3 regions of the Clostridium sp. 10cd* genome follow, and region 2 is predicted to be linked to each of the others. Evidence: riboswitches for the same ligand, from Rfam matches in the RefSeq annotation. Region 2 holds a riboswitch; each other region holds the start of a gene.
What was found. Region 2 has a riboswitch for FMN ahead of ACG3M1_RS15070 (ECF transporter S component). Riboswitches for the same ligand answer to the same signal wherever they lie in the genome.
Positions count from the first base shown of each region.

Region 1 (3,262 bases), 2.1 Mb from region 2:
TCTATGAGTTTCTGCACATATTTCCCTAATATATCATTTTCAAGGTTTACCATATCCCCGACTTGTTTATTCTTGAGAATTGTTTGCTCCAAAGTATGAGGGATAACGGATACCGAAAAATCTGCTTTCGATACTTTTGCGACAGTAAGACTAATACCGTCAATAGCAATCGAACCTTTTTCAACAATTAGATTTAAGATTTCTCTTTGCGTATTGATTTGATACCACACCGCATTTTTGTCTCTACGCACAGACGATATTCTGCCTGTCCCATCAATATGCCCCGTAACAATGTGACCGCCCAACCTGCCATTCATAGGCATAGCTCTTTCTAAATTCACAAGGCTTCCATGTCTTAACAGGCTAAGAGCCGTTCTGTTCCATGTTTCATTCATCACATCAACTGTAAAAGATTGTCGAGTGAAACAAGTAACTGTAAGGCAGATACCATTGACTGCTATGCTGTCGCCTAAATGTATATCCTCTAATATTTTTGAAGCTTTAATGGATAGTTTACAGTTACAAGTATCTTTCTGTATTCTTTCTACTTTACCGATTTCTTCTATTATTCCTGTAAACATGGATAAATCACTTCGCTTTCTATGAAATAATCATTTCCCACTTGAGAAAAAGCATATGGTTTAAGCATAATGGCGTCATTAGGAAAAGCAACACCTTGACCACTTACAGGGCTTTTTGCACTCCCACCAAATATTTTAGGTGCTATATAAATTTGCACCTCATCAACAATCTGTTGCTCAAGAGCACTCCAATTCATTGCACTTCCACCCTCTAAAAGTAGACTGTCTATCTGCATATTTCCTAAACATTGCATTAAATTCATTAAGTCAATATGATTACCTTTTTTCTTCGTATAAATAATTTCACAACCACATTTTCTGTAAAGAGCAATCTTACTTTCATCAATAGAAGAAGTAGCGATATATGTTTTAATGTCATTCGCTGTTTTGATAATTTTTGATGTAATGGGTGTTCTTAAATCTGTATCACATACGATACGAATAGGATTTTCCCCGTTTTCTAATCGGCATGTCAGTAAAGGGTCATCTTGAATAACGGTATTCACTCCTACCATGATCGCAGTAACCTTATGCCTGAATTGATGTACTTGTTTTCTCGCTTTTTCGCCACTTATCCATTTTGATTGATTTGTATAAGTTGCTATTTTCCCGTCCATTGTCATTGCATATTTCATAAAAACATAAGGAATATGCCTTGTAACATATTTTCTAAAAACTTTGATTAACTGTTGACACTCCATTTCTAAAATTCCTATCACAACTTGAATGTTGTTTTCCTCAAGTACCTTTACACCTTTTCCAGACACAATAGGATTACAGTCTAAAGTTCCGACGACTACTCTTGTAATGCCACTTTTAATAATTGCTTCTGTGCAAGGTGGTGTCTTACCATAGTGACAGCATGGTTCAAGTGTTACATAAAGTGTTGCTCCTACAGGTGACTCCCTACAATTTTTTAATGCATTTCTCTCTGCATGCAATCCACCAAAGATTTCATGGTATCCCTGTCCTATAATTCGATTATCTTTTACAATTACTGCCCCAACCATAGGATTAGGATTGACATAGCCAGCACCTTTTTTTGCCAGTTTTATTGCTAATTTCATGTATTCTGTATCGCTCATTTTTACACCTCCAAAAAAATACATGCCTTGAATAAAATCTATCCAAGACATGCAAAAGAGGATTTATGCGATTAAAGAAAATGCTCTGAAACAATATAAAATCATTCCAGAGCACGCAAAAAAAGCATAAACTTACTTTCATCTTCTTTCATCCAGACTATACTGTCGGCTTTGGAATTTCACCAAATCATGCCTTTCGGCTCGTGGGCTATACCACCGGTAGGGAATTACACCCTGCCCTGAAGATAGTTATTCAATTACGGACAATTATAATATCTGATATTATATCTGTCAATAAAAAGTTTTTTTCTCGTTTATCCAAATACAATAATTTGCAAGCAGGTAAACACAGGTTATTTCTTAATATCCTTTTGTTTGGGAAACTCCAGATACACATCCGGTGTTATCCGTGCATCCTTCACCTGTATGTGGATATCCTTTTCTCCACAGTAGCGCAGCTTCTCCTCCAGGTCGCTTTCATCCTGTGCAAATGCACTGAACGACAGCACCTCCAGCACATCCCGCTCCATCAGCTTCCCCTTCAGTTCTCCCCAGTTATCCTCATATCTTCTTACACACATGACTCAGCTCTCCTTACTTCTCTTCTTCCTCCAGCTTCTGCCTGTTTTGTCACTGTCCTTCCCTTTACTTCTACATATTATCACATTTAAAGATTAGTGGAGATACGAAAAATACCCCTAAAAAAGGGGTTTCTAAAACGTTTAGAATACAGCATTACAAAGGCATTGAACAATTTGAAGTTGTTAACGCTCTGAAAATGATTCAAAAAAAGTGCGGAATCTCCGCACATTATATTCCCATATCCTGAATGATCAATGCCTCCAGCTTTTTCCACATCCAAATATCACTAGCAGCATCCAGAAGCATACAAATTCCGGTTCCCACAACCATAAATTCACTATGTAAATGAAATTGTACGGCAAGTGCAGCTGTAGCTGTCATCTTCGCAGCCGTAACAAGCGCAGCAATCCACCATTTTGAATATTGCAGATGCCGTATTCTACCTGTAATAATCAAATTGCTGAAAGCATGCAGAAAGGTGACAAAGGCCAGAACAGCCGGCAGTGTGTCATAAACCTCCTCCGGATTCGTCAGCATCCACACCCCCAGAAAGCTGACCAGCAGACACTCTACCAGGGATAGTAGTGAAATCAGAAAACGCTCGTCCTCCTCCAGAAATAAAATAAGCTGCGGTACACCCTGAAACAGCAGCATAACGCCTCCGATAAACGTCATCAAATCAGGACTAACCGGATACAGAAGCATAAACATTATACCAAAGCAGCTCCACATCAATGATTGATACAGACCATTCCATTTTAGTCTATGTACATATTTAATAGAAAAAAGCATACGATCCCTCCATGCGTATCCCTATGGTATCACGAACAGATAGGAAAAGAAAGCTTGTACTGCAAAAAAGACATAAGAAATTTTCACCGGCATTCATAATGAAGCTGCGGGCTAAACACAGGTTCGGCAGAAAGAAAAATGTAAGAATATCGCATATAGGCTTCATCTGTCAAATATGATATAATTTTACCTATAGCGGGAGGTAGAGAATGAAAATACTGG
Region 1 is NZ_CP172347.1:992,523-995,784, reverse strand. It holds gene ribE (riboflavin synthase) at 1-581, opposite strand, end outside; gene ribD (bifunctional diaminohydroxyphosphoribosylaminopyrimidine deaminase/5-amino-6-(5-phosphoribosylamino)uracil reductase RibD) at 566-1,666, opposite strand; FMN riboswitch at 1,803-1,917, opposite strand; gene ACG3M1_RS04950 (hypothetical protein) at 2,020-2,247, opposite strand; gene ACG3M1_RS04945 (hypothetical protein) at 2,477-3,040, opposite strand; gene ACG3M1_RS04940 (DUF4230 domain-containing protein) at 3,250-3,262, shown strand, end outside.
Region 1: linked by a shared signal. The riboswitch ahead of ribD (bifunctional diaminohydroxyphosphoribosylaminopyrimidine deaminase/5-amino-6-(5-phosphoribosylamino)uracil reductase RibD) and the one ahead of ACG3M1_RS15070 (ECF transporter S component) in region 2 are both predicted to bind FMN.

Region 2 (3,262 bases):
CTTGGTTCGCCGTATCAAGGGATATACGCCTTATAAGGGAGAAATCACACAGCGTGCAAACGGTGCCATGATCTCCACAGAAACCGGAGGAGCTATGACCTATGCCCTTTGGAATCTGCAGGAGCGCGGTTCCCTGTTTATTTCTCCACAGACCGAGGTCTATGAGGGAATGATCATCGGCGAATCCGCTAGAAACGTTGACATGGATGTCAATCCGTTGAAAAACAAAAAGCTGACAGCGATTCGTTCCAGTGGAAATGATGAGGCAATGCGTCTGACGCCGCCAAGAGACATGACGCTGGAGGAAGCTCTGGAATGGATCAATGATGATGAGCTGGTGGAAATCACACCGGACAGCATCCGTCTTCGCAAGAAGGGGCTGAAGCCGCATGAGCGCCGTCAGTATTATCGTGAAAGAGTATCCGATGAAGTAAAATAAACAAACAGAAAACGCCAGCATCTGGCGTTTTTTTATGATGCTTTCTGCGGCTTGCGAATACCGGACGATGCATCCAGCCTTATACAGATCCGAACAGTCTGAAAGAGAAACAGCGCTGCTGAACGCGAATACCACCAGAGGAAAGCTGCACGGTTCTTCCTTGGTCATGGGAAATAAAGCCTGAATCATAGGTATGGACCCCGGCTTACTAGGCTTTTTCTGTGCGTTCACTAATAAGAATAAAATTGGAAGAACCATGGAAACTCTGTTGATGTACCTAAAAAGGCTTTATCATAGGTTGAGGGACGCGAGGGTAGGCTGGATGTAGAGAGCTCAGACTAATCACGCAGGTGTGAATAAGCAGAGAAATGGCTGTTTCTCCCATGAACAAGAAGCTTCCCTCGGGAATCTGCCTGTATGAAAAAAACTGCCGTGAGTATGTTCCTTCGGCAGTAACTGTTACGTACGCTTGTCAAACTTTGTTTTACATTTCGGGCAGGTAATCGTAATTGTACCCCTCCCCTTCGGAACACGCAAACGCTGCTTACAGTTGGGACAGTTGTAATACTTATGTGTCTTGCGATCCTGAAATTCGCGTTTCTTTGTTCTCCATTTATTCTGAATCGGGTAGATCCACCCCATAAATTTCGCATTTTCCTGTGAGCGCTTATATGTATTTCTGCTCAAAATACGAAACCAGCACCATACGATCAGCAGCAGCGCCACATAGCCGATATATGGGATACGGAAAGCAGTGCCCAGAATCGTGATTACAAAATACAGAATCAATAACGCAAAAGACAGCTGATCCACACCGTATCTCCCGCGCATAAAATTCTGAAACCATTTCATATTTCAAAACTCCCTTCGATTGTGACATATTATATCACGTTCCCTTTCCAATTTCCAGCCTGTCGGAATTTTACGACAATATCACACAAAAAGCCCATGTTTTACCAGCTTCCCGCAGGAATTGCACAGCAATCGGAGATTGCGCCTATAGCCCACTGTGTGGAAGATGATATACAGCGTTGTGTAGTGTGAAAAGTAAACAGATGTATAACAACACAGGATATAACCGTCTTTCTCTCAATTGCTTTTTTTTACTGAGGGCTCATAAAAAGCTGACAACAGTAAGACGGAAATTACTGACATATAGTTTATGGAGCGTTTGTGTTGACGGAATGAGAAAAGACTGCTATGATATACTCGACAAAAAACTTCAGGGTCGGGTGAAATTCCCAATCGGCGGTATACCCCGCAAGCCATAAGGCAGAACCGTGTGAAACTCCGGTGGCGACAGTATAGTCTGGATGAAAGAAGTTAAGTTTTTTTCGATATGTCCCTAAAGGTTTTTGTTGAAAACCTTTTTTCTTTTGAAAAAAGGCTGACACAGACAGGAGGAATCGTATATGTCAGCATATGTTTCAACAAAAAGCAGGATGAGTGTACAAACCATCGCCAAAATCAGTATTCTGGGAGCACTGGCCTTTCTGGTCATGATGTTTGAAATCCCCCTTCCCTTTGCGCCTGATTTTTATAAGCTTGGCTTCGATGAGGTTATCGTATTGATTGGAGGATTTGCTCTTGGCCCCTGGGCAGCCGTCTGCATTGAAGCTCTGAAAATCGCATTGAATCTGCTCATCGGAGGAACCATTACGATGGGCGTCGGAGAGCTTACCAACTTTCTGATTGGTCTTTCCTTTGTACTTCCGGCCACAATCATCTATCAAAGGGATAAAACGAGAAAGCATGCCCTGTTCGGTCTGATTGCAGGAACGATCTGTATGACGATACTGGGAGGACTTCTGAATTATTTCGTAATGCTGCCGGCTTATTCCTATTTTATGAACCTGCCACTGGATCGCATTATCGAATTTGGCCATGCAGTAAATCCAAACATTAACGGATTGCTTGCACTGGTGCTGATGGCAACCACCCCATTCAATGTGTTAAAGGGTGTCCTGTGCAGCATTGTTGTCTTCTTATCTTATAAAAAGGTATCCCCGGTTATAAAGAAACAGTAACAAGCATCCGCTCGGTCTGAATTCAGATAAAGCGGATGCTTTTTTTATTATGCAAGCCATACCCTGATGGAAAGCAGCTGCTATCGATTCATGTATCAAGGGATTACTTCATCCTTTCCAACATACCAAAGGCCTACTCCTCATGCTTTTTGATGATCTTTTTGAAGTTGAGCTGGCGCTTCTCACGCACATAGCCCCTTGCTTCATAAAAGGCATGTGCCCCTGTACGTACTCGCCGGAAACAAGACGAATCATACAGACATTCTGATTTTCTGCCCATCGCTCTACCTCCGCAAGCAGCCTGCTTCCAATTCCCTGCTGCTGGTAATCCGGATGTACTGCAATTCCCAAAATATCTATCATTGGCGCTGCATACAGAATATCATAATCCTGTGCATGCACATAGCCGATAAGCTCCCGCTTTCTTTCAGCCACCACAAGGAGATGCTGCGGCATGTGTAACAGACGACGCAGCTGCTTTTGTGTATCTGACAGCGAACAGTCATAGCCTAGCACATCAGCATTCAAACACTGTAATGCAGCCGCATCCTCCTGCCGTGCAGGCCGCAGTTGAATGTGATCCTTCATGATATTTCTCCTTCCCGTTTTTATCATTGCATAGCTTCAATTCCTAAAGAAAATATTCTCAAAGCAATTCTTCAGACCTTTTGTCTGCCTGCGAAATGAAGCAGAGCATCCATAAGCAGCAAGATCAGTATAATCCATCCGGTCCATGCAAAGACACCGGTCATATCCGAGGTCAGCCTGCATAAATTCATCTGCCGTCCGATCCCCA
Region 2 is NZ_CP172347.1:3,042,824-3,046,085, forward strand. It holds gene typA (translational GTPase TypA) at 1-439, shown strand, start outside; gene ACG3M1_RS15065 (hypothetical protein) at 899-1,291, opposite strand; FMN riboswitch at 1,654-1,768, shown strand; gene ACG3M1_RS15070 (ECF transporter S component) at 1,852-2,466, shown strand; gene ACG3M1_RS15075 (GNAT family N-acetyltransferase) at 2,575-3,054, opposite strand; gene ACG3M1_RS15080 (ABC transporter permease) at 3,126-3,262, opposite strand, start outside.

Region 3 (3,262 bases), 1.2 Mb from region 2:
GCGGCTATGCGGTATGCTGTGGTGAAGGAAAACAGCAATCCGGATACTCTTATGAAGATGTATGAGAATTTTCACTCCGCGGATAAGCTGAAGGAAGTGTATGGGTTGCTGAAGGAAAGCATATCCCTAAAGGATGTTATCAAATTCTGCGCTGAGTTCTAGGTGTATGATTTCCTTATCTATGAGCATTCCATGCATTAACGCAGAGCGCCTGATACCTGTTAAAAATATGCAGCATCCCATCATGTAATTTTAACAATATTTTTAATACCTGTGATACGGATGCGGCAGAAAGTTGGATGAAAAAACTGTTTTATAAAGTCTTATGCTTATAAAACAGTTTTCTTATTTGGGATTGTATGTATTACTACATTGACATAACCTGATTCTTCAGCTCCTGATAAGTGTTGCAGACCAGTATCAAGTTGGATACGGCTTCAAACTGTTCATCATTCAAAGAGAGCAGCCAGGCTGAGCAATCCTCATGATACTTACTTTTAAGCTGCTTTATTAACAGCAATGCTTCTCCTTCCTTTTTTCCTTCTTCAAAGCTGTCCTCCAAGCCATAGCGGTAACGTGCCTCCCCCATCTGAATCGCCATTGCGGTTGACCACAGCTCATCATCCTTCTGCATTTCCTCGTACTTGTCCATGAATACCTTCACCAGCCTTTCCTTTGACTTCAGTATATCATTTTTTCCATTGTTTTCAAACAGATACACCAGCTGTTCAAAGTCATTCAGCCTCTGTATTTCCTTCTCCCTTACGATGTCATTGATTGCCGGCATATGAATATAGGTGCGAAGGATGAGCGGATAGTAGCTTTCCTTCTCTCCCTGCTCATTGCGCATCTGATACTGATTGATCAGATTTCTGTTGTTCCATGCATACTCGTCAATGAAAATAATCTGATATACCGGCTTTAAATCCTTATACTTCTTACCGCTGTTCAGCTGATTGTTCAATGCTCTGGCACCGTAAAATTCAAAACGCATCATTTCCGCTAATCCCTTGTAGGTGGTCTGCATCTCGATATTGAAATGACGGTTTTGTTCATCCTTCACATGAACATCCAGAATGATGCGCTTCTTTCCGATAATGTCCGGATCCAGATTGGGATTGAGCACAGTGCTTTCCTTTACCCGGATTCCGGTAACGCGTTCAATAATGGTGTTGCGGGCGTACACAGAGCCTTCATCCTCACGGGAAAGGGTGTACTTAAAAAAAAGATCGTTACTGTAGTTTAGCTGATTCATTGCATTTGACATTTATATGTCCTCCATTCTGTAAGGGTTCCTTACACCCCTATATACGTATGGAAGATGCTGAATTCCTAAATAATCCACGAATTATTGATATTTATTGGAATCTACATACACTAAAGACGAATGAAAGGAAAAGCACCTTACAAAACAGCAGGTTGCTCACATATTTTATCAGCAACAGGCTAGAACCCGGTGTTTCTTTTCTGTACTGTTTTCTACTTGGCGATGCGTATTACATCAGATACATGAAAAAATTTACATTTCTGTTTCTTATTTACACATGCTGTTTCATGAGCTATAATGAATATACAGATTGTGTTGACGCATGACCTGCATTCAAAATTGAATAACAAGTCTTTGTGGCAGGGTGAAATTCCCTACCGATGGTGATAGTCCATGACCCGCGTAATGAGCGGCTGAGCCAGCGAAATTCTGGCACCGACGGTAAAGTCCGGATGAGAAAAGACATTTTCTGTAAACGCACACCTGAAGACGAGTTTTTTCGTAGTCAGGTGTTTTTTTGAAATGGAGGAGATGTGAATTGAAAAACAACATGAGTGCAAAACGGCTTGCCCTGATCGGTATGCTTGGTGCACTGGGAGCGATACTGATGATGTTTCGCTTTCCCATTCCGTTTATGCCGCCCTTTCTAAGCTTTGATCTGGCCGCAATTCCGGAGCTGATCGGAGCCTTCGCTCTGGGACCGGTGGCAGGTGTTCTGATTGTCTTTATCCGTGTTATGGTTCAGATGGTGATTTCCGGATCCAATTCCATGTTTACCGGAGAGCTGCAGAGCTTTTTGCTGGGAGTTGCCCTGGTACTGCCTGCGTCTTTGCTGTACCGTCACAAGAAGACACGAAAGGAAGCACTGCTGGGAATGACAGCAGGGACTCTGGTTAGTACCTTTGTTGCAGTGCTGACCAATCTGTATTTGATTATTCCGTTCTATGTTGCCCTGTATGATATGAATATGGACCAGATTATCCTTTCCTGTTCCAAGGTCAATTCGATGATGAATTCTGTCACTACCATGGTGATACTGGGCATCGTACCGTTTAACCTGATAAAATACGGTATCAGCTGCCTGATTACCTTTGCCGTATACAAGAAAATAAGTCCGATGATTCACCGATTCGCAAATCGTCAGTAAGGAGGAAAAGAAGATGACATTTGAAGAAGGAGTAGCATTGCTGTTTCACAAACTGGGAGATTCCAAAATTATGGCACTTGGCTCCAGCGTTAATGATTACGTCATGGTGCGTAATGTAAGCTGTCTGTTTTATGATGGAAAAATCTATTTCAAGACCGATAAGAATTTCCGCAAGACACAGCAGCTGTATCGAAACCCGCAGGTGGCACTCTGCACAGGTGGCGTTCAGGTAGAGGGAATCGCCGTAAACAAGGGGCTTGTCGTGGACGAGCCGGGAAGAAGGTTTGAAGCCTTGTATAAGAAATATCTGTGGCAGAGCTATAATGCATACAGCCATGAGGATACGGAGATTCTGATTGAGGTAACCCCGCGATTCGTGGAAATATGGGATGAGGATGAGAACCGCAATGCGTTTCAGATCTTCCTAGACTTTGATAAAAAGACAGTGGAAATCAAGCCGTACGATTAACGTATGCATACGACGGGTACAGGATTAGATAATACTGTACCTTTTTCTATATATCAGATACATTCACCCTCTTTTTCCTTGCCTGCAGCATTCAACGTACACAACAGTATAACGAAGTCGATTTTCTTCTCATTCTGCAGGTTTTTGTGGTATACTACAGTTGCCTGTAAGGCAGGGAGTGATTTCTATGATGAAAGATTATTTAGTAAAGGCGCTTGCGTGCAATGAGCATGTGAGAATCTATATATGCTCTTCTACGCATATGGCGGAGGAAGCAAGAAAACGTTTTGATTTATGGCCGACTAGTGCGGCTACCCTGGGACGTGTGTTAACTGTGGGTTCCATGATGGGAAGCATGCTGAAAACAGCACAGGAACAG
Region 3 is NZ_CP172347.1:4,290,739-4,294,000, reverse strand. It holds gene ACG3M1_RS21370 (mannitol dehydrogenase) at 1-162, shown strand, start outside; gene ACG3M1_RS21365 (PD-(D/E)XK nuclease family transposase) at 368-1,267, opposite strand; FMN riboswitch at 1,614-1,735, shown strand; gene ACG3M1_RS21360 (ECF transporter S component) at 1,806-2,414, shown strand; gene ACG3M1_RS21355 (pyridoxamine 5'-phosphate oxidase family protein) at 2,428-2,883, shown strand; gene hslO (Hsp33 family molecular chaperone HslO) at 3,071-3,262, shown strand, end outside.
Region 3: linked by a shared signal. The riboswitch ahead of ACG3M1_RS21360 (ECF transporter S component) and the one ahead of ACG3M1_RS15070 (ECF transporter S component) in region 2 are both predicted to bind FMN.